DNA from 3 places in the Shinella sedimenti genome. Region 2 is predicted to be linked to each of the others. Evidence: predicted binding sites of a transcription regulator. Region 2 holds the regulator's gene; each other region holds the start of a gene.
The links. The regulator LexA, encoded in region 2, represses DNA repair genes until DNA is damaged. The targets are predictions, from matches to a motif close to TGTTCNNNNTGTGTTCNG.

Region 1: recA (recombinase RecA) is a predicted target of LexA. The motif match lies at 5,378-5,395, and genes of this name have one in related genera.
Region 3: MKI86_RS11285 (helicase-related protein) is a predicted target of LexA. The motif match lies at 3,896-3,913, and genes of this name have one in related genera.

The regions. Positions count from the first base shown of each region.
Region 1 is NZ_JAKVIN010000002.1:575,425-582,560, reverse strand. It holds gene MKI86_RS06895 (GGDEF domain-containing protein) at 1-1,139, opposite strand, end outside; gene alaS (alanine--tRNA ligase) at 1,260-3,920, opposite strand; gene recA (recombinase RecA) at 4,231-5,319, opposite strand; gene MKI86_RS06880 (carbohydrate kinase family protein) at 5,554-6,501, shown strand; gene MKI86_RS06875 (pseudouridine-5'-phosphate glycosidase) at 6,536-7,136, shown strand, end outside.
Region 2 is NZ_JAKVIN010000001.1:177,487-184,622, reverse strand. It holds gene MKI86_RS00895 (ComEC/Rec2 family competence protein) at 365-2,740, shown strand; gene lexA (transcriptional repressor LexA) at 2,908-3,630, opposite strand; gene MKI86_RS00885 (molybdopterin molybdotransferase MoeA) at 3,724-4,947, opposite strand; gene moaC (cyclic pyranopterin monophosphate synthase MoaC) at 4,947-5,441, opposite strand; gene trpC (indole-3-glycerol phosphate synthase TrpC) at 5,441-6,256, opposite strand; gene trpD (anthranilate phosphoribosyltransferase) at 6,265-7,136, opposite strand, start outside.
Region 3 is NZ_JAKVIN010000004.1:230,335-237,470, reverse strand. It holds gene fdxA (ferredoxin FdxA) at 1-15, opposite strand, end outside; gene MKI86_RS11290 (RNA-binding S4 domain-containing protein) at 234-653, opposite strand; gene MKI86_RS11285 (helicase-related protein) at 657-3,728, opposite strand; gene thpR (RNA 2',3'-cyclic phosphodiesterase) at 4,004-4,585, opposite strand; gene MKI86_RS11275 (arylesterase) at 4,668-5,312, opposite strand; gene MKI86_RS11270 (ABC transporter ATP-binding protein) at 5,372-6,085, shown strand; gene MKI86_RS11265 (ABC transporter permease) at 6,082-7,136, shown strand, end outside.

The DNA of each region.
Region 1 (7,136 bases), on a different contig from region 2:
CGGTCGCGGCCCTCGTCCTTCGCGGCGTAGAGCGCACGGTCGGCCGCGGAATACAGGCGATCGAAATCCATGCCGAACGTCTCGACATCCGCAAGCCCGATGCTCACCGAAAGGCCGATCTCGCGGCCCTCCGCATCATGCAGCGCCAGCCCGTTGATCTCGCGTCGCAGGGACTGGGCGAAAGCTTCCGCCCGATCGATGCCGTGATGTGGGGCAAACAACGCGAATTCCTCCCCACCGAAGCGGCAGAACAGCATGCCCGGCTCAAGCCGCCCGGAGACCGCCTCCACGAAACGCCTGAGCACGACATCGCCGGCGGCATGGCCGTAGGTGTCGTTGATGCTCTTGAAACGGTCGAGATCGAAAACGAGCAGGCTGCCGCCGGGTCGCCCGGCAAGCCGCGCCTGCACATCATCGAGGAAGGAACCGCGATTGGCGATGCCGGTCAGCGCATCGGTGCGCGACGCCTGCCGATACAGCGCCTCGCCCCGCTCCTTGATCAGCACGAGCATGGCGACGGCCGCCAGGATCGTATGGGCGAACAGTTCCAGCGAAAAAATTGCGAACCACGCCGAATAGGCCGTGCCATGGCCGAAGGCAGACGGCGCCAGCAACGTCATGGGCACCCGCAGGAAATAGATCACACCATGCGACACGAAGAAGAGTGCGGCGAGAAACCGCGTCGGCAGAGGGTCCCTGCGGCGGCCGCGCCAGATATCCACGCCGGTCGCCACCGAATAGGCTGTGATCAGCAAGGAGATGATGATGACGCGGTTGTTCACGTCCTGCGTCACCGCATCCACGCCCAGATAGGCGACAAGCCATAAAACCGGTCCCGACAGCACGACCACGCCATGGACCTTGCGCTCGTCGAAAACCCGGAAACCGGCCCACATCATTGCGTAGCCGAAGACGGCAAGCATATTGGCGAGCCCGATGGTCACGAGCGGGTAACCGTACGCACGGAAGGCGAAGAGCAACGTGCAGAGCGAGCCCACCCACATGGACAGGCACCAGTAACGGGCAGCCGCATGGCGTCGATCGGTCAGCCAGACCTGAAGCAGAAATATCCCGACGACGATGGTCGACAGGAACGTACACATCATCAGGGTCGAAATACTGACGAGATCTTCGATCAAAACAGAAACTCCGTGCGGCATCACGCTACGCGGAAACGTTGAAGACTTCGCAAACGAACGGCGGGCCAGGGCCCGCCGTGTCGTCTCAGATCGGGTCGATTTCTATCGGCAACAGTACCGTCAGCCGCCGATGGCAGCGGCCACGGCGTCGATCGCCTCGGCCGCCTTGCCGCCGTCAGGTCCGCCGGCCTGCGCCATGTCGGGACGCCCGCCACCGCCCTTGCCGCCGAGCGCCTCGGAGGCGACGCGCACGAGATCGACCGCGCTGACGCGGTCCGTCAGATCCTCGGTAACGGCCACGACCGCGCTGGCCTTGCCATCCGGCGACACACCGATGAAGGCGACGACACCGGAGCCGAGGCTCTTCTTGCCCTCGTCGGCCAGGCTCTTCAGGTCCTTCGGCTCGACGCCGGTCACGACCTTGCCGAGATACTTGATGCCGGCGACATCGCGCACGCCATCGTCACCACCGGCAGAGCCGCCGGACAGGGCCAGCTTCTTCTTGGCCTCGGTCAGTTCGCGTTCGAGCTTGCGGCGTTCGTCGGCCAGCGCCTCGACGCGGGCCAGAACCTCGCCCGGCTGCACCTTCAGCGCGGTGGCAAGCGACTTCACGCGCTCGTCCTGCTCGGCGAGGTAGGCGCGGGCCGATTCGCCTGTCAGCGCTTCCAGGCGGCGCACGCCCGAGCCAACCGCGCTTTCCGACAGGATGCGCACGAGACCGATCTCACCGGTGGCGGCAACGTGCGTGCCGCCGCAAAGCTCGACCGAATAGGGCCGGTTTGCCTTCGCGCCATGCAGGCCCGTGCCCATGGAGACAACGCGGACCTCATCCCCGTATTTTTCGCCGAACAGCGCCATGGCGCCTTCCGCAATGGCGTCATCCACCGTCATCAGACGTGTGGTCACGGGTGCGTTTTGCACGATGATCTCGTTGGCCATGTCCTCGATGACCCGCAGTTCCTCGGCCGTCATCGGCTTGGGATGCGAAACGTCGAAGCGCAGGCGCTCTGGCGCCACGAGCGAGCCCTTCTGGGCGACATGGGTGCCCAGCACCTCGCGCAGCGCCTCGTGCAGCAGATGCGTGGCGGAATGGTTGGCGCGCAGGCGCGAACGGCGCGCGTGGTCGACCGTCAGCACGACCGCGTCGTCGAGCTTCAACGTGCCGCTCTCGACGACCGCGCTGTGCACGAACAGCCCCTCACCCTTCTTCTGCGTATCGGTGACCGTAAGGCGGGCATTGTCCGACGTAATGACGCCGGTATCGCCCATCTGTCCGCCCGATTCGCCATAGAAAGGGGTCTGATTGACGACGATCTGCACGCTGTCGCCGGAATTGGCGCTACCAACGGCCTTGCCGTCGATCACGATGGCCTGAACCACGCCTTCGGCTGTTTCGGTATCATAGCCGAGGAATTCGGTCGCGCCGTGCTTTTCCTTCAGTTCGAACCACACGGCCTCTGTCGCCTTATCGCCAGAGCCCGACCAGTTGGCGCGAGCCTCGGCCTTCTGGCGCTGCATCGCGTCGTTGAAACCGGACAGATCGACATTGATCTCGCGGGCTCGCAGCGCGTCCTGCGTCAGGTCGAGCGGGAAGCCGTAGGTGTCATAAAGCTTGAAGGCAGTTTCGCCGTCCAGCATGTCGCCCTTCTCGAGCGTGACGGTGGCGTCCGACAGCAGCGAGAGGCCACGCTCCAACGTCTTGCGGAAACGGGTTTCCTCAAGCTTGAGCGTCTCGGAAATCAGCGCTTCGGCGCGCACGAGTTCGGGATAGGCACGGCCCATTTCGCCGACAAGCGCCGGCAGCAGCGACCACATCAGCGGTTCCTTGGCGCCGAGAAGCTGCATGTGGCGCATGGCGCGGCGCATGATGCGGCGCAGAACATAGCCACGGCCCTCGTTCGACGGCAGCACGCCATCGGCGATGAGGAAGGCGGACGAGCGCAGGTGATCGGCGATCACGCGGCAGCTTGCGGCCGCCTCGCCCTGTGCCCTGATGCCGACCGTCTCCTCGACGGCGGCGATCAGCGTACGGAACAGGTCAGTCTCGAAAACGCTCTGAACACCCTGCAGGATGCAGGCCATGCGTTCCAGGCCCATGCCGGTATCGATGGACGGACGCGGCAGCGGGCTGCGCTCGCCGGGTGCGGTCTGGTCGAACTGCATGAAGACGAGGTTCCAGAATTCCAGGAACCGGTCGCCATCCTCTTCCGGCGAGCCCGGAGGGCCGCCCCAGACATGTTCGCCCTGGTCGATGAAGATTTCAGAACAGGGACCGCAGGGGCCGGTATCGCCCATCTGCCAGAAATTGTCGGAGGTCGGGATGCGGATAATACGATCGTCGGAAAAGCCGGCGATCTTCTTCCACAGAAGCGCTGCTTCGTCGTCATCGGCATAGACGGTGACCAGAAGCCGGTCCTTCGGCAGATCGAAACCCTTGGTGACAAGCGTCCAGGCATGCTCGATCGCCTGTTCCTTGAAGTAATCGCCGAAGGAGAAGTTGCCGAGCATCTCGAAGAAGGTCAGATGGCGTGCGGTATAGCCGACATTGTCGAGATCGTTGTGCTTGCCGCCGGCGCGCACGACCTTCTGGGCCGTCGTCGCGGTGGTGTAGGGGCGCGTCTCCAACCCGGTGAAGACGTTCTTGAACTGCACCATGCCGGCATTGGTGAACATGAGCGTCGGGTCGTTTCGCGGCACAAGGGGGCTGGAGGCAACGACCTCGTGCCCGTTCTTGCGGAAATAGTCGAGGAAAGTCGACCGGATGTCATTCACGCCGCTCATATCGCGTCCTTCATCTTAGCACTGTCTGCACCGGAACCGGCGCGTCATCCACCCAATTGCCCCACAGCGACGCGACACCGCATCGCCGGCCGGAGTGCCCGCCCGGAAGGCCTTGTGGACCGTCCATCCGCGAATTCCGTCGAAACCGCGCCTGGCCCGACGCCTTCCCTGAGGAGGCCTGAAACCGCGGGCATGCGCGAGAACTGAAGGCTTTTATCGTCCGGCCCGGCACCTGTCCAGACACGAAGAAACCGGCCCTTCGCGAAGAAAGGCCGGTTTTCCGTCGTTTTAAGAAAGCGTTGCGGGAAGACTACATGTTCGCCGCGTCGTCGGCGTCGTTCGCATCGGGACCGCCGTTTTCCAGGAAGCGGTCGGCGATGAGGCCGGCATTCTGCCGCAGCGACGTCTCGATCTCGCGAGCAAGGTCCGGGTTCTCGCGCAGGAACGTCTTAGCATTCTCGCGGCCCTGACCGAGACGCTGGCTGTTGTAGGAGAACCACGCGCCCGACTTCTCGACGATGCCGGCCTTGACGCCGAGATCGATCAGTTCACCCGTCTTGGAAACGCCCTCGCCATACATGATGTCGAATTCGACCTGCTTGAAGGGCGGCGCCATCTTGTTCTTGACGACCTTGACGCGCGTCTGGTTGCCGATCACCTCGTCGCGCTCCTTGACGGCGCCAATACGGCGGATGTCGAGGCGAACGGAGGCATAGAACTTCAAGGCGTTGCCGCCCGTCGTCACTTCCGGCGAACCATAGACGACGCCGATCTTCATGCGGATCTGGTTGATGAAGATGACCATCGTGTTGGACTTGGAGATGGAGGCCGTCAGCTTGCGCAGCGCCTGGCTCATCAGGCGGGCCTGGAGGCCCGGCAGGCTTTCGCCCATCTCGCCTTCGATTTCGGCGCGCGGCGTGAGTGCGGCGACCGAGTCGACGACCAGCACGTCGATTGCGCCGGAACGGACCAGCGTATCGGTGATCTCCAGCGCCTGCTCACCGGTATCGGGCTGCGAAATGAGAAGATTTTCAAGATCCACGCCGAGTTTGCGGGCATAGATAGGGTCGAGTGCGTGCTCGGCGTCCACGAAGGCGCAGATTCCGCCCTTCTTCTGTGCCTCGGCAATGGTCTGCAGCGCCAGCGTCGTCTTGCCCGAGCTTTCCGGCCCGTAGATCTCGATGATGCGCCCCTTGGGCAGGCCGCCGATGCCGAGCGCGACGTCGAGGCTGAGAGAGCCCGTCGAAACCGTCTCGATCTCCACGACGCTGTCCTTGCCGCCGAGCTTCATGATGGAGCCCTTGCCGAAGGAGCGCTCGATCTGGGAGAGAGCCGCTTCGAGTGCCTTGCTTTTATCCACTGTTTTATCCTCTACGAGCCGCAAACTGTTCTGTGCCATTTTGTCCACCTTTAGGTTATTGAAGCAAGACAGGCAACGAACCCGCCGACGAAAGCTATGTACACATTTTGTTCTCATTTTGCAAGGCTTGTTCATCCATTTGAACAAATTAAGAAATCGAGGGCGTGTTCTACTTTCGTTTCAAGTGGATGATCGTGGATTGAAAACAACGGTTTGACCGCCCTGCAACCTGCCTCGGGCGGACGAATCGGCATGCGGATGCGAAGGAAGACGATGACGGACAGAACGATACTGGTGATGGGCGGCGCTCATGTGGACAGGCGCGGGCGCATTGCCGGCGAGACGGTGCCTGGCGCCAGCAATCCGGGCGGTTGGTTCGTGGAAGCGGGTGGTGGCGCCTTCAATGCGGCGCGCAATCTCGCCCGTCTCGGCCACCGCGTGCGGCTGGTCTCGCCGCGCGGCGGCGACAAGGACGGCGAAATCGTCGCGGCCGCGGCGCAGGCAGCGGGCGTCGAGGATACGCCATTTACCTTCCTCGACCGCGCAACGCCAAGCTACACGGCGATCATCGAGCGCGACGGCAACCTTGTCATCGCCCTGGCCGACATGGAACTCTATCGGCTGTTTTCGCCGCGGCGGCTGCAACAGCGCGCCATGCGCGAAGCAATCGCCGGTGCCGGCGCGCTGCTGACCGACGCCAACCTGCCGGCGGAAACGCTCGACGCGATGGCAGCGATGGCGCGGGAGGCCAGCATTCCCCTCGCCGCCATCGCCATTTCCCCGGCAAAGGTCGTGCGCCTTGAAAAGAGCCTGCCTGCCCTTGCCTTTCTCTTCATGAACGAGGCGGAAGCCCGCACGCTGACCGGCGCCAACCCGGAAAACCCCGCCGACTGGCCCGATGCACTGCGTGCCATCGGCCTTCGCGCCGGCGTGGTTACGCGCGGCGGCAGGGGCGTCATCTCCTTTGACGAGAACAGCGCCGCCATCGTGGTGCCGCCGGCCATACCGGCGCTTGGCGATGTCACCGGCGCGGGCGATTCGCTCGCCTCCGGCTTTCTCCACGCCCGGCTTCGCGGCGCGCGGATAAATGAAGCATTGCGCCAGGGCGTTGCTGCCGCCGTCATCACGGTGCGCTCGCCGCTTGCCGTCGCGGAAGAAATGTCGCAGCCGGCGCTTGCCGATGCACTTTCTCTTGTGCCGCCTGCCGAAATCCTGTCATGAGACTTTTTTGCCCAAAATCCTTCAAGGACATCGCATGACCAGACCCGTCTCCTCCCTCCTGCCGATGCAGTATTCGGACGAAGTCGCCGCCGCCAAGGCACGCGGCGCGCCGATCGTGGCCCTCGAATCGACGATCATCACGCACGGCATGCCCTATCCGGGCAATCTCGAGATGGCGCGCAGCGTGGAGACCATCATCCGCGACAACGGCGCCGTGCCGGCGACCATCGCCGTCATCGAGGGCGTGCTGCATATCGGCCTTGAAGCCGCCCAGCTCGAGGCCTTGGCGCAGACCAAGGGCGCGATGAAGGTGTCGCGCGCCGACATGGCGTTTGCCATCGCGGAACGTCGCACGGGTGCCACGACGGTCGCGGCCACCATGATCGGCGCCGCACGGGCCGGCATCAGGGTCTTCGCCACCGGTGGCATTGGCGGCGTGCATCGCGGTGCGGAAGAGACCTTCGACATCTCCGCCGACCTTGAGGAGCTCGCACGCACCGGCGTCATCGTCGTCTGCGCCGGCCCCAAGGCAATCCTCGACATCCCCAAAACGCTGGAAGTGCTGGAAACCCGCGGCGTGCCCGTCGTCACCTATGACAGCGCCACCTTCCCGGCCTTCTGGTCGCGCGATTCGG
Region 2 (7,136 bases):
TGCCAAGCGATACGAAAGGCAAATTGTGCATTGCGGTAACAGGCTTTCCGGCAACGCAATATCTACCCTTTGAGCGAAGTTGCAAGCAACTATTGAGGGTGGTTTGAAAATTGCGGAGGGCGCATCCTTTCTGTCTGCCTTATCATCCCGGTCAGCTACTTTCGATTGAACATTGCTCCGATCGATTGCATGATGGTCTGGGACAGCGAGGCCGGGGCGCATGGCCGGGACGGAGATCGCAGAGCGGAAGAGGGCCGCAAAGGCCTATCGGTGGGATGTCCGGCCGGGTGATGGCGCGGTGCCCGCGGAGTTCGACGCGGCGCCTGCGCCGGTTGAGAGGGCCGCGCGGTGGTACGGAAGGGCTGTGGGCTGGCTGCGACCGCGCCGCGCAATCCGTGAAAGCCTGTCGGAGGCCTTTGCCGAAGAGCGCACGCACGGGCACTTCTTTCTGTTCGTGCCAGTCTTCCTTGGAATAGGCGCGGCTCTCTGGTTCGCTGCCGAGGTCGATCCGCCGATCTATGCCATGGTTCTGTTGGCCATTGCCGCCATGATGCCCGCCTGGCGGCTTCGCCATCGCGAAAATTTGAGCGCGATCCTGGCGGGCGGCGCATTTCTCGTTCCGATCGGAATGCTGCTCGCGACGCTGGAAAGCGCAAGGCTCGATACCGTCATTATCGATACGTCCGTGACGACCATGATCGAGGGACGGGTGCTTTCGCGCGAAAGCGGGGCGGGCAACACGATCCGTTACCGCATCGCGCTGGAGAAGACGCGAGAGCCAACCCTGAAACGCGCGCCGCTAATCGTCACGCTACTGGCGCGAAGCCGCCACGATCCGATTGCCATCGGCCACGGCATATCCGGCCGCGCGCGTCTCGGGCCACCTTCGGGACCCGCCTTGTCCGGCCTCAACGACTTCGCTTTCGACGCCTATTTTGCCGGCACGGGCGCGGTCGGATACTTTTATAGCGCGCCGGTCGCAATCGAGACGGGGTCCGGCGGATGGAGCGACCGCATAGCGCAGCGGATTGCGATATGGCGAAACAACCTGACCGAGCATATCCGCGGCCGCATCGGCGGCGATGCCGGGGCGATTGCCGCGGCTCTGGTTACGGCAGAACAGCGGGCTATCAGCGACGAGACGGTGGAAGCGCTCCGGCAGGCGGGGCTTGCCCATGTCCTTGCCATTTCCGGCCTCAACATGGTGCTCGCGGCCGGCACATTCCTTGTCGGCGCGCGTATGCTGATGGCGCTCATACCCGGCTTTGCCGAACGCTTCCCAACCCGCAAGATTGCCGCGGGCGGCGCGCTCATAATGGTCACACTCTACATTCTCGTGTCGGGCGGCGCGATTTCGGCTGTCCGCTCATGGATCATGATCTGCGTGATGCTGATCGCCGTGCTTTTCGGCCGCTCCGCCATCAGTCTACGCAATGTAGCGCTGTCGGCCATCATCATCCTTGCCGTCACGCCCTCCGCCGTCACCAATCCCGGTTTCCAGATGTCTTACGCCGCAACGCTCGGTCTCGTCGCCGGTTACGCGGCGTGGCGCGAGCGGCCCGTGCGCAAGGAGGGCAAAGGCGGCGCGCTGCGTTTGACCGGCGGTGCGGCCGGGCGCTTCTTCGGCGGACTTCTGCTTTCATCGGCAATCGGAAGCCTGTCCACGCTGATCTACTCCATCGGCCACTTTCACCGTGTGCCCGCCTATGGGCTCGCCGGCAACCTGCTCGCCATGCCGGCAATCAGCGCAATCGTCATGCCCTTCGGTCTCATCGCGGTTCTGCTTATGCCTTTCGGACTTGATGCGATCCCTTTTGCCATCATGGGAAAAGGGATCGAATGGATGATCGCGCTGGCCGAATGGGTTTCGCGCTGGAAGGGTGGGGATGTCGTCACCGGTCGTATACCCATGTCCGCTTTCGTGCTGATCGGTGTTGGTGGCGGACTGCTCTGCATCCTGCGCACGCGGCTTCGGCACGCCGGGACGGTTCTTATTGTCGTCGGTGCGCTGATGGCCGTATGGCCTCCCACACGCGGGAAACCGGAGTTGCTGATTTCCGAAGACGGGCGACTTGTTGCGATCCTGCGCGACGATGCGGTCGCAACGAACCGCGCCAAGCCGCCGGGCTTCATCTACGACCAGTGGCGCCGTGCCTTGCGGCTCGGCGACCTTGCCAGACCGGACATGCGAAAGACCGCCGGTCTGCTGCTGGCCGAAACGGCGACGGAGGCGGCTGCTGCCGAGACCGAACGGAAACGGCCGCGTCGCAAGGCGGACAGGGAGAAGGCGAAAGAAGCCATGATGTCGGCTTTGGTGGCCGCGCGGCAGACGCAAACGTTTATCTGCGAGGCGAAGGCTTTCTGCGCCGCCGTCTCGCCCAGCGGCTGGAAGATCGTGACCCTTGAGGATACGGCCTTTCTGGGCACGGCTTGCAATAGGGCTGATCTCGTTGTCGTGCCCTTCGCTTTGCGGCTCGACAGTTGCCGTTCTGGCGCCAAGCTCCTGACCGCGCGGCATCTGCGCCGAACGGGCGCCTTGGAAATTACGCCATCGACCGATGATGCCGGAGCAAGCCTTACCGATGCGATTTACACGTCGGCCGTGGAAACTGTCGCGCGCGCCTGGTCGCGACATCGCACCTATGACTGGCGCAGCGATACCTTCGAGACGCCAGCTGGAGCGCCGTTGGCAGAGCCTGAGATCAAGGAGACTGATCCTTCACCTTTGCCACTCCCATGACGTCCAGGAAGCGGCCGAGCTTATCGGATGGGAGGGCGTTACAGAGACAGCGATCTGGCAGTGCTCCACACCAAGCAGCAGAGCACTTGCAAAGAGGCACGAGCAACTCGGCTCCGTGCGCTCCATCACCAAGACGGTCAGAAGCCAGCCTTATTGGCTACCACGTCTCAGTGATACCGGCGGATGAGCCCGACAAGCTTGCCCTGGATCTTGACCCGGTCGGGGCCAAAGATGCGGGTCTCATAGGCTGGATTTGCCGCTTCCAGCGCGATGGATGCGCCCTTGCGGCGGAACCGCTTCAGCGTCGCCTCTTCGTCATCGACGAGGGCAACGATGATTTCGCCCGGATTGGCAGTACTGGCGTTACGAATGATGACCGTGTCGCCGTCGAGAATACCGGCCTCGATCATCGAATCGCCCTTGACCTCGAGCGCATAGTGATCGCCGTTGCCGATCATCTCAGCCGGGACGGTGATCTCGTGCGTGTTGTTCTGGATGGCGGAGATCGGCACACCCGCGGCGATACGGCCCATGACCGGCACGGAAACGGACGACGACATATTCTGCGGCGGCGTTACAGGCCTGGATGGCGTCACGGCTGCGGGCTGCTTGCCGAGGCTGCCTTCGATGACCGATGGCGAAAATCCCCGGCGCGGCTGGAGGCTGGGCGAATAGGCCTCAGGAAGCTTGATGACCTCGAGCGCACGGGCCCGGTTCGGCAGGCGGCGGATGAAGCCGCGCTCCTCCAGCGCCGTGATCAGGCGGTGAATACCGGATTTCGAAGCGAGATCCAGCGCATCCTTCATCTCGTCGAAAGACGGAGGAATGCCTGACTCCTTCATACGCTCGTGAATGAACAGGAGCAGTTCCTGTTGTTTGCGCGTCAGCATGGCATCTCCAGCCAGAATCGTGAAACAAATCCAGAACAGACACTATCCGTTCCACATGTGTTCTGCAAGTGGCTGCCAGGACAATAATGTCGCTCAGGCAGCGGGTTCCCTGAGAACGAGCACATCGCAGAGGGCGCCGGCATCCTCTGCAGGTGCATGCGGCGGACGGATCAGGAGGCCATCCGATTCTGCGAAGATCTTCATCATCGACGAATCCTGCTTCTCGAATGGCGTGACGAGAAGCGCGTCGTCGGGCGCGTGTGCAAGGCCTGCGCGAATGTAATCCTGCCGGCGGTCGTTCTGTTTGAGCGGCACGGCGGCGACGGCCCGGCTTACCCTGTTCTTTGCGGGCAAGCGGGCGAGTTTTCGGAGCAATGGTTCCAGGAACAGATAGGAGCAGACAAGGCTGGAGACGGGATTGCCGGGCAGGCCGACCACCTGGATATCACCAAGACGTCCGACCATCAGCGGCTTTCCGGGTCGCATTGCGATGCGCCAGAAGTCGAGTTCCATGCCGGCCTCGCCGAGCACAGGCTGAACAAGGTCGAAATCCCCCACGGACGCGCCGCCGAGTGTCACCAGCACGTCGATGTCCATCTGCAGCGCCTGGCGCACGGCATCCAGAATGGCCTGCTTGTCGTCTCTCACAATGCCGAGGTCTATGATCTCCGCACCGGCCTGCCTTGCGATGGCCGCGACGCCGTAGCTGTTGGACGCGATGATCTGGCTTGCGCCGGGCGTCTCTCCGGGCGGCACGAGTTCGTCGCCCGTCGCGAGGATCGCGACCCGCGGGCGGGCATAGACGGGCAGTTGCGGGTGGTTCATCGCTGCTGCAACGGTCAATCGGCCAGCATCCAGCATCTGGCCGGCCTTCAGAACGACCTCGCCCTTGGTGAAATCCTGCCCGCGCGGGCGAATATGGCGGCCCTTGGGCGTGAGGAAGGTGGTGCGAATTCGACCGTCCTCAAGGGGCTCCGTGTCTTCCTGGAGGATGACTGTATCGGCAAAGGCCGGGAGCGGGGCGCCGGTGAAGATGCGTACTGCTTCACCCGGACCGGCCGTACCCTCGAACGCATGACCGGCTGAGGATAAGCCGGCGACGCTGAGGACGGATCCGATCCCGGCGATATTGGCATGGCGAACGGCATAACCGTCCATTGCGGAATTGTCGAAGGGCGGCTGGGTGAGGCGGGCGGCGACATCTTCGGCCAGCACCCGTCCTGCCGCGTCGTGGAGCTGGACGCGATCCGTCCGCTGCACCGGCTTGGCCGCGGACAACAGGCGGTTGAGGGCGTCGGCAACGGGCAGAAGGGACATCAGCTCTCTCTGCGCTTGTAGTCGCCTGAACGGCCGCCGGATTTCTCGACGAGGCGGACACCGCCGATCTCCATCTCGCGATCGGCCGCCTTCGCCATGTCGTAGATGGTGAGGCACGCGACGCTAACGGCCGTCAGCGCCTCCATCTCCACGCCGGTGCGGCCGGTGAGCTTGGCCGTGGCCTCGACGCGCAGGCCGGGCAGGGAGAGGTCCTCGTGGATCTCCACGGAGACCTTGGTGAGCATCAGCGGATGGCAGAGCGGAATCAGGTTTGAGGTCTGCTTGGCGGCCATGATGCCGGCGAGGCGCGCAGTCCCGATGACATCGCCCTTTTTCGCATCGCCCTTGAGGATGAGGTCGAGCGTCGTGGTGTTCATGCGCACGAAGCCTTCGGCCACGGCGATCCGCAGGGTCTCAGCCTTGTCGCCGACGTCGACCATATGGGCTTCGCCGGAGGCGTCGATATGGGTGAGCGTGCGGGCGTCGTCGCCCATCATTCCGCCGCCAGCATGCCGGCGGAACCGGTCAGCAATTCGCGCGTGGCCGCTGTTACATCGTCCTTGCGCATCAGGCTTTCGCCGACGAGGAAGGTGGAGATGGCGACTTTGGCAAGGCGCTGGCAATCGGCATGGGTAAAGACGCCGCTTTCGCTCACGAGCAGTCGGTCCTCCGGCACCATGCCGGCCAGTTTTTCGGAGACGGCGAGATCGACCTCGAAGGTGCGCAGGTTGCGATTGTTGATGCCGACGAGCTTGGATTTCAGCTTGAGCGCCCGCTCCATTTCCGCTTCGTCATGCACCTCGATCAGGACATCCATGCCAAGCGAAAAGGCGGAGTCTTCCAGCATTTTCGCCGTTTCGTCCGTTAGAGAGGCCATGATGAGAAGAATGCAGTCGGCACCCCAGGCGCGGGCTTCCAGCACCTGATAGCTGTCGAACATGAAGTCCTTGCGCAGTGCGGGCAGCGCGCAGGCGTCGCGCGCCGCTGTGAGGAATTCCGGCGCGCCCTGAAAACTCGGCGTGTCTGTCAGCACGGAAAGGCAGGCCGCGCCGCCGGCTTCATAGGCCTTGGCAAGCGCCGGTGGATCGAAATCCGGGCGGATGAGACCCTTGGAAGGGCTGGCCTTCTTGATTTCGGCGATCAGGCCGAACTGGCCTTGTGCCTTCTTGTTCTTGAGGCTGGCGAAGAAACCGCGCGGGGACTCCTGGTCGCGGATGCGGGCGCGAAGCTCTGCTGGAGCGACGCGCGCCTTGGCCGCGATGATTTCTTCCAGCTTGTAGGCTTCGATCTTCTTGAGGATATCGGTCATGATCAATCCTAACCCGCCGCGGCTTCGTTGGAAACCGTGACGAGGCGTTCCAGGGCGGTGCGGGCGCGGCCGCTTTCGAGAGATTCGGTCGCAAGCCTCATGCCATCTGCCAGCGTTTCAGCCTTGCCGGCAACGACGAGCGAGGCGGCGGCATTGGCGAGCGAGATGTCGCGATAGGGCATATGTGCGCCGCCCAGAACGGACAGAAGCGCCGCGGCATTGTGCGCGCCGTCGCCACCTTTGAGATCGTCGAGCGTCACCTGTGGCAGGCCGAAATCGGCGGGTGTCAGCTCGAAGGTGCGGATCTTCCCGTCCTCCAGAGCCGCGACGTGCGTCGTGCCTGTTGTAGTGATCTCATCGAGTCCTTCGCCGTGCACGACCCACAGGCTTTCCGAACCGAGATCGCGCATGACTTCGGCCAGCGGCAATAGCCACTGAGGAGAGAAGACGCCGAGCAGCTGGCGCTTGACGCCGCCGGGATTGGAAAGCGGGCCGAGCAGGTTGAAGATCGTGCGCGTTCCCAGTTCGACGCGCGACGGGCCGACATGCTTCATTGCCGGATGGTGCAACTGCGCGAACATGAAGCCCAGGCCGGCATCGTGCACGCAGCGCGCAATGTCGTTCGGGCCGATATCGAGCTTTACCCCAAGGCAGGAGAGGGCGTCCGCCGTGCCTGACTTGGAGCTGAGTGCGCGGTTGCCGTGCTTGGCGACGGGCACGCCTGCGCCGGCCACGATGATCGCCGCAAGCGTTGAGATGTTGTAAGTGCCGGCGCCATCGCCGCCCGTACCCACGATGTCGATGGCGTCAGCCGGCACGTCCACCGGCAGCATGCGCGCACGCATCGAGCCGACTGCGCCATAGATCTCGTCGACGGTCT
Region 3 (7,136 bases), on a different contig from region 2:
CACGACATACGTCATGATGAACTCCAGAAAAATCACTAGCAGGCGAACGGCGGAACCGTCCATCGCCGCAAAGCCTGTCACGCAATCGGCTGGCAGACAGCAGAAGATGCGAGAAGCAGGCTGTCCGGTGGCTGAGGTAAAGGCTTTACGGGCGCTTTGCAAGCGTAATACATGCGCGATTGGCGTCTTGCGAGGTATAGAATTCTAAAGCGCGGCCTCAGGCCTGAATGTGTTCAGTCGTCGCCCTCGCCCGGATAATCGTGCAGGCGGTCGATCTCGCGGCGCTCTCGCTTGGTGGGGCGGCCCGCGCCGCGCTCGCGCGTGGCCTGCGCGAAGAGATTGCGCTCCTCGCGCGGCGGCGGGGGCGGCGTCATGTCGCTGTAGAGAAGGCGGGCCTCCTCATAGGGGCCGCGGCGCTCGCCGGTCTGGAGCACCTTCACCACCATGTCGTGGCGCTCGAGCGAAAGCACGATGACATCGCCGGGACGCACGGCATAGGAGGGCTGGCGGATGGCGAGGTCGTTGACGCGCACATCGCCCGACTCGACGGACTTCGCCGCCAGCGAGCGCGACTTGCGCAGGCGCGCGAAGAACAGCCATTTGTCGATGCGCTGTCGCGCCTGACCTGCCGGCTGTTCCTCGTCGCGCGCCATGGCTTACTTCTTCAGCTGCTCCTTGAGCGCTGCGAGCTTTGCGAAGGGCGAATCCGGATCGATCGGCTTCTCCTTGCGGGGCGGACGGGCCTCGAACTTCGCCTGCTGCGGCTTTCCGCCGCGATCGTTGCGCTCGCCGCGCTGCTCGTTGCGATCGGGACGGTTGCCGCCCTGCGGCTTTCCGTCGCGGTTGCCGCGATTCTGGTCGGGACGGCCGCGGCCGCCTTCGCGACGCTCGCCGCGCTCACCGGCCTGCTGGCCGCGATTGCGGTCGCCGCCACGGCGCTCGCCGCGTTCGGGACGCTCGCCGCCATGGCGGTGGCCGCCCTGGCGCTGGTTGTCGTGACGCGAGCCGGGACGCCAGAGCAGCACGGGCTTGACCTCGACCGGCTCGGTGCCTTCGCCGGCAGCCTCGGGGGCTGCGGCTTCCGATGCGGCCGGGGCTTCCGCCGTCTCGGCGGCCGGCGCCTCTTCAACAGGTGTTTCGGACGCAGGTGCTTCGGCAGCCGGGGCTTCGCCTGCCGTCTCTTCGGCGGCGTCGGCCTGTGCTTCGTCCGCCTCGGCATCCTGTTCGCCGGCGGTGTCCGCCGGAGCGGCAGCGCCCGCATCGGCCGGAGCCTGGGCGGCGAGGAAGGCGGCGGCCTCTTCGGCCGTCACGCTGTCGGCACGGTAACCAAGACCCTTGAGGATCTCTTCCATATCGTCGGGCGTGGCACCGAGGATGGAGAGCATGGCGGTCGTCGCCGTGAAGCGGCGGCCGTCATAGGCGCCATCGGGACGCGGCGTGCCCGGCTTCCACTGCAAAAGCGGGCGGATGAGATCGGCGAGGCGCTCGAGAATGTCGATGCGCACGGCGCGCTTGCCGAGGAACCGGAAGCCAGCGAGCTTGTAGAAGGTGCGCTCGTAGCTCGGATCGGTGACCACCGAGGTGCGGCCGGCGGCCAGAACCGGAATGAGATCGCCATAGCCCGGCTTGTCGAGGCCGTCGTTCTTCAACGCCCAGAGCAGCGTGATGAGTTCGGCCGGGGCCGGCTTCAGGAGCGCGGGCATGAAGATGTGGTAGGCGCCGAAGCGGATGCCGTGCTTGCGCATGGAGGCGCGGCCGTCCTGGTCGAGCGACTTCACGTCATCGGCCACATCACGGCGGAACAGCACGCCGAGGTTTTCGACGAGCTGGAAAGCCAGGCCCTTGGCGAGACCCTGCAGGTCTTCGGCGCGCGACAGGTCGTCGAGCGGCTTCAGGACGGTGGCGATGTGATGGTTCACGAAACGCTCGATGCGGGCGGCGACATGATCGCGTGCATTGCCCGTCAGCTGCTCGTCGGAGAGCAGGATGACGCGCGGACGCATGATATGATCGGACGCGGCAAGACGCGCGACGGGATCGCCGAGCCAGCGCACGGTGCCGTCGGAGCCGAGCGCGAGATCGCCGTTGCCGGCCGCATGCAGGCGCGCGGCCCGGGCTTCGAACTCCAGGGCGAGCGCCTTCTGCGCAGCCGCCTGCACGGCCTTCGCATCGGGACCTTCCGTTCCGGAGACGAGCGTGAACCGGAAACCGGCCAACTGCCCGACATGATGTCCTTCCACGAAGACATCGCCATTCACACTGATTTCAGCTTCCAGCATCGCATTCTCTCTCAGGCGCTTCATGAGCACAGATGTCCTGCGATCAACAAAGCGTTTCGTCAACCGTTCATGTAACGCATCGGACAATCGGTCTTCGATTTCCCGCGTCTTTTCCTGCCAGTGTGTCGGATCGGCAAGCCATCCGGGCCGATTCGACACATAGGTCCACGTCCTTATCTGCGCGATTCGCGCCGAAAGCGTGTCGATCTCTCCATCCGTACGATCCGCGCGGCGGACCTGATCGGCCATGAAGTCCTCATTGACCGTGCCACGACGGACGAGATCCGCATAGAGCGTCGAGATGAGGTCGGCATGCTGGGCCGGCGTGATGCGGCGATAGTCGGGTAGCGCGCAAGCCTCCCACAGCTTTTCGACACGCTGGGGCGTGGTCGCGAGTTCGCGGATATCGGGGTAGCGCGACAGGTGCTCCAGCGCCTGCTGGTCGACCGCCGGAAGCGCGCGCGTCAGCCCGCCGATCGGCGGCACGGCCTCGAGCGACAGGCGAAGCGATTGCAGCGAGGAATAGTCGAAGCGGGTCGTGCGCCATTGCAGCACCTTCACCGGATCGAACTGGTGCGTCTCGATGCGCTCGACCAGCTCCTCGTCGAAGGGATCGACGCGGCCCGTGACGCCAAAGGTGCCGTCGCGCAGGTGGCGGCCGGCGCGGCCGGCGATCTGGGCAAGCTCGGCCGGATTGAGATTGCGGAACTGGAAGCCGTCGAACTTGCGGTCCTGCGCAAATGCGACGTGGTCGACATCGAGGTTGAGGCCCATGCCGATCGCGTCCGTCGCGACAAGATATTCGACATCGCCCTCCTGGTAGAGCGCGACCTGCGCATTGCGGGTACGCGGCGAGAGCGCGCCCAGTACCACCGCCGCCCCGCCGCGCTGGCGGCGGATGAGCTCGGCGATGGCATAGACCTCGTCGGCCGAGAAGGCGACGATGGCCGTGCGCTGCGGCAGGCGGGTGATCTTCTTGGAGCCGGAATAGAACAGCTGGGAAAGCCGCGGGCGCTCGATGACATGGATGCCCGGCAGCATCTGTTCGAGGATCGGCTTCATGGTGCCCGCACCCAAAAGCAGCGTCTCGTCGCGCCCGCGCAGATGCAGCACCCGGTCGGTGAAGATATGGCCGCGCTCCAGATCTCCGGCAAGCTGCACCTCGTCGATGGCGACGAAGGAGGCGCGCGTCTCGCGCGGCATGGCTTCGACCGTGCAGACCGAAAAGCGCGCCATATGCGGCGTGATCTTCTCCTCGCCGGTGATGAGCGCAACATTGTGCTGGCCGACCCGCTCAACGAGGCGCGTATAGACCTCGCGCGCCAGAAGGCGCAGAGGCAGGCCGATAATGCCCGTCTCATGTGCCACCATGCGTTCGATTGCGTAGTGGGTCTTGCCCGTATTGGTCGGGCCGAGCACCGCGGTGACCCCGCGGCCGCTCACAATCATGGGTGCTTGCGACAAGACATGCCCCGGCTGGTTCAGTTTCCGGCAACAGATGCCCATCACAGCCGCCGATGGCAAGGGGCAAGGCGAAATGCGGCGGATTTTCCGGTCTTTTGCCGGCTCATGGAACAGCTGCCGAACGAAACGGAGACGAATCGCTGACTCGACCGCATTCCGGATTTGTTCACCGCAAGTCCTTGATCGGACTCACGATCCCGCCACAAGATGCTGAATCGGACCCGGGACGATGCACGGTTTCCTGAAACCGAAAATGCCTCTCACACCGGATGATCGTACAGATCCGTACCGTCCCAGGCGCTTCCCGTGTCGTAGAGCGGGAAGACCTCTTCCGTGAGGTATGGCCCACCGCCGACGGATTCCTTGGAGGACATCAGCACGAAGCGGTTCACCATGAAGGGGGCGGTGTGGAAATTGCCGCGGCCGGTGAGGTAGCGCGCGACATCCTCGGTGCGGGCATTGCGCAGCCGCGCCAATGTGACATGCGGCGTGAACTTGCGCGGATCGGCCGGCAGGCCGAGCCGCTGGCAGATGCGCTCGATTTCCGCCTGGAGCGCAAACATATCCGGCGCCGGCGTGACACCGGCGAAGACGGAATGCGGCTTCTTCGACCCGAAGGAGCCGATGCCGGACAGCGCAAGCTGGAATTCCGGCCGCTCGATGCGGTCGAGCCGGTCGACCACCTCGTCGGCCGTGCGGCCGTCCATGTCACCGATGAAACGAAGGGTTATGTGGAAGTTCTCGACATCGATCCAGCGGGCTCCGGGAAGGCCGCCTCTCAAAAGCGAGAGGCTCATCGCCGCGTTGCGCGGCACTTCGAGGGCGACGAAAAGTCTTGGCATGGTGACTTCTCCCTACTGGAATGTAACGTCAGCGAATCACGCAAAGCCGTTTCGCGCAACCCTAATTTCGCACCCGCGAAAATTACTCCCCGGCCTTGATCGAGGTCAGGAAACGTTCGGCGGCCGGAAGCATTGCCTGCACCATCGCATCCACGCCGAGCGCGTTGGGGTGCATGCCGTCCTCCAGCTGGAGATCGGCCTTGGTGACGACGCCTTTGAGGAAGAACGGATAGAGCGGCACGCCGTGCTTTTCGGCGAGCTTGCCGTAAATGGCGTTGAAACGCTCGGCATATTCGGGGCCCATGTTCGGCGGCGCGAGCATGCCGGCAAGCAGCACGGAAATGCCGCGCTCCTTCAGCCGCGTCAGCATCGTGTCGAGATTCTTTTCGGTCTCTTCCGGCGCAACGCCGCGCAGCGCATCGTTGGCACCGAGTTCGAGGATCACGCCCTGTGTGCCGTCGGGCACCGACCAGTCGAGACGGGCAAGGCCGCCCGAGGTCGTATCGCCGGAAACACCGGCATTGGCGATCTCCACCTCATGCCCCTTGGCGCGCAGGGCGGCTTCCAGCTTGACCGGGAAGGCATCGCCCGCCGGAAGCTGGTAGCCGGCCATGAGACTGTCGCCGAAGCCGACGAGCTTGACGGGCTCGGCGCGCGCGGCACCGACGGATAACAAAGCTGTGATCGCAAGGGCGGTTAAAAATCCGAGCTTCGCTTTAAACGCCATGGCGAGGTTCCTAGATTGCTGGCATTGCGGTTCTTCACAATCATATAGGGCAGAATTCCTTGGCCAAAAGCATCATCGATCTCAAAAAAGCCGATCTCACCCTCGGCCAGGCGGCCGCCTCGGTCCATGTGCTAAAGGGAATCGACCTTTCGATCGATGCGGGCGAATCGGTCGGCATCGTCGGTCCCTCGGGTTCCGGCAAGTCGACGCTGCTGATGGTTCTGGCCGGCCTGGAGCGGCTCGACAGCGGCGAAATCCACATCGACGGCGCCGGGCTGCACGGCATGAACGAAGACCAGGTGGCCGATTTCCGCGGCCGTAACATCGGCATCGTCTTCCAGTCCTTCCATCTCATTCCCAACATGACGGCGCTCGAAAATGTCGCGGTGCCGCTGGAACTGGCCAATACGCCCGGTGCCTTCGACATCGCCCGGCGCGAACTGACGGCCGTCGGGCTGGGCGAGCGCCTGTCGCACTATCCCGGCCAGCTTTCGGGCGGTGAACAGCAGCGCGTGGCGATCGCCCGGGCGCTCGCGCCCTCGCCGAAGCTGCTGATTGCCGACGAACCGACCGGCAACCTCGACACCGAGACCGGCCGGCAGATCGCCGACCTGCTGTTTGCCAAGCAGGCGGAACGCGCCATGACGCTGGTGCTGGTGACGCACGATCCCGCCCTTGCCGCTCGATGCAGCCGGCAAGTCGCCATGCGCTCGGGCGAAATCGTCTCGGGTGCCGCGCCCGCGGCAACCATTTCCGAGGCGGTGCCGGCATGAGGATCGGCACGGTCCTCAAACAGTTTCCGCTTGCCCTTCGCCTGGCGCTGCGTGAGATGCGCGGCGGCCTGAAGGGCTTCTACATCTTTCTCGCCTGTATCGCGCTCGGTACGGCGGCGATTGCCGGCGTCAACTCCGTCTCCAGCGCCATCACGCAGGCGATCGCCTCGCAGGGCCAGACGCTGCTGGCCGGCGACGTGCGCTTCGAGCTGCGCAATCGCATGGCAACGCCGGAGGAAATGGCCTATTTCCAGGGCCTCGGCGACGTCTCGCTCTCCACCGGCCTGCGCTCCATGGCGCGCATGCCCGACGGGTCCGACCAGACGCTGGTGGAAGCGCGCGGCGTCGACGGCGCCTATCCACTCTACGGCACGCTGGAAACCGTGCCGCAGCAGCCTTCCTCGGAGCTGCTCGGACGCAAGGGCGACGCCTGGGGCGCCATCGTCGCGCCGCTACTGCTCGACCGGCTCAACATCGCCGTGGGCGACGAGATCCTGCTCGGCAATGCCAAGATCAAGGTGACGGCCACCATGGCGCGCGAGCCCGATGCCGTTTCCGAAGGCTTCGGGCTGGCCCCGCGCCTGATGCTTTCGCAAGAGGCCTTGCAGGCCAGCGGGCTGATCCAGACCGGCAGCCTTGTCGAAAACGCCTACCGCATCCGCCTGACCAATCCCGACGCCTCCATCGCAACGATCCGGGACGATTCGGCAAAGGCGTTCCCGACCGCAGGATGGTCGATCCGCACCGCCGACAGCGCGGCCCCCTCGCTCACCGCCAATATCACCCGCTTCTCGCAGTTCCTGACGCTGGTCGGCCTCACGGCGCTGATCGTCGGCGGCGTGGGCGTGGCGAATGCGGTGCGGGCCTATCTCGATTCCAAGCGCTCGGTCATCGCCACCTTCAAGTGCCTGGGCGCGCCGGCCTCGCTGGTGGCGCTCGTCTATCTCACGCAGATCGCGCTGATTGCCGCCGTCGGCATTCTCATCGGCCTCGTCGCGGGCGCGCTGATGCCGCTCATTGCCATGCAGTTCCTCGAAGGCGTACTGCCGGT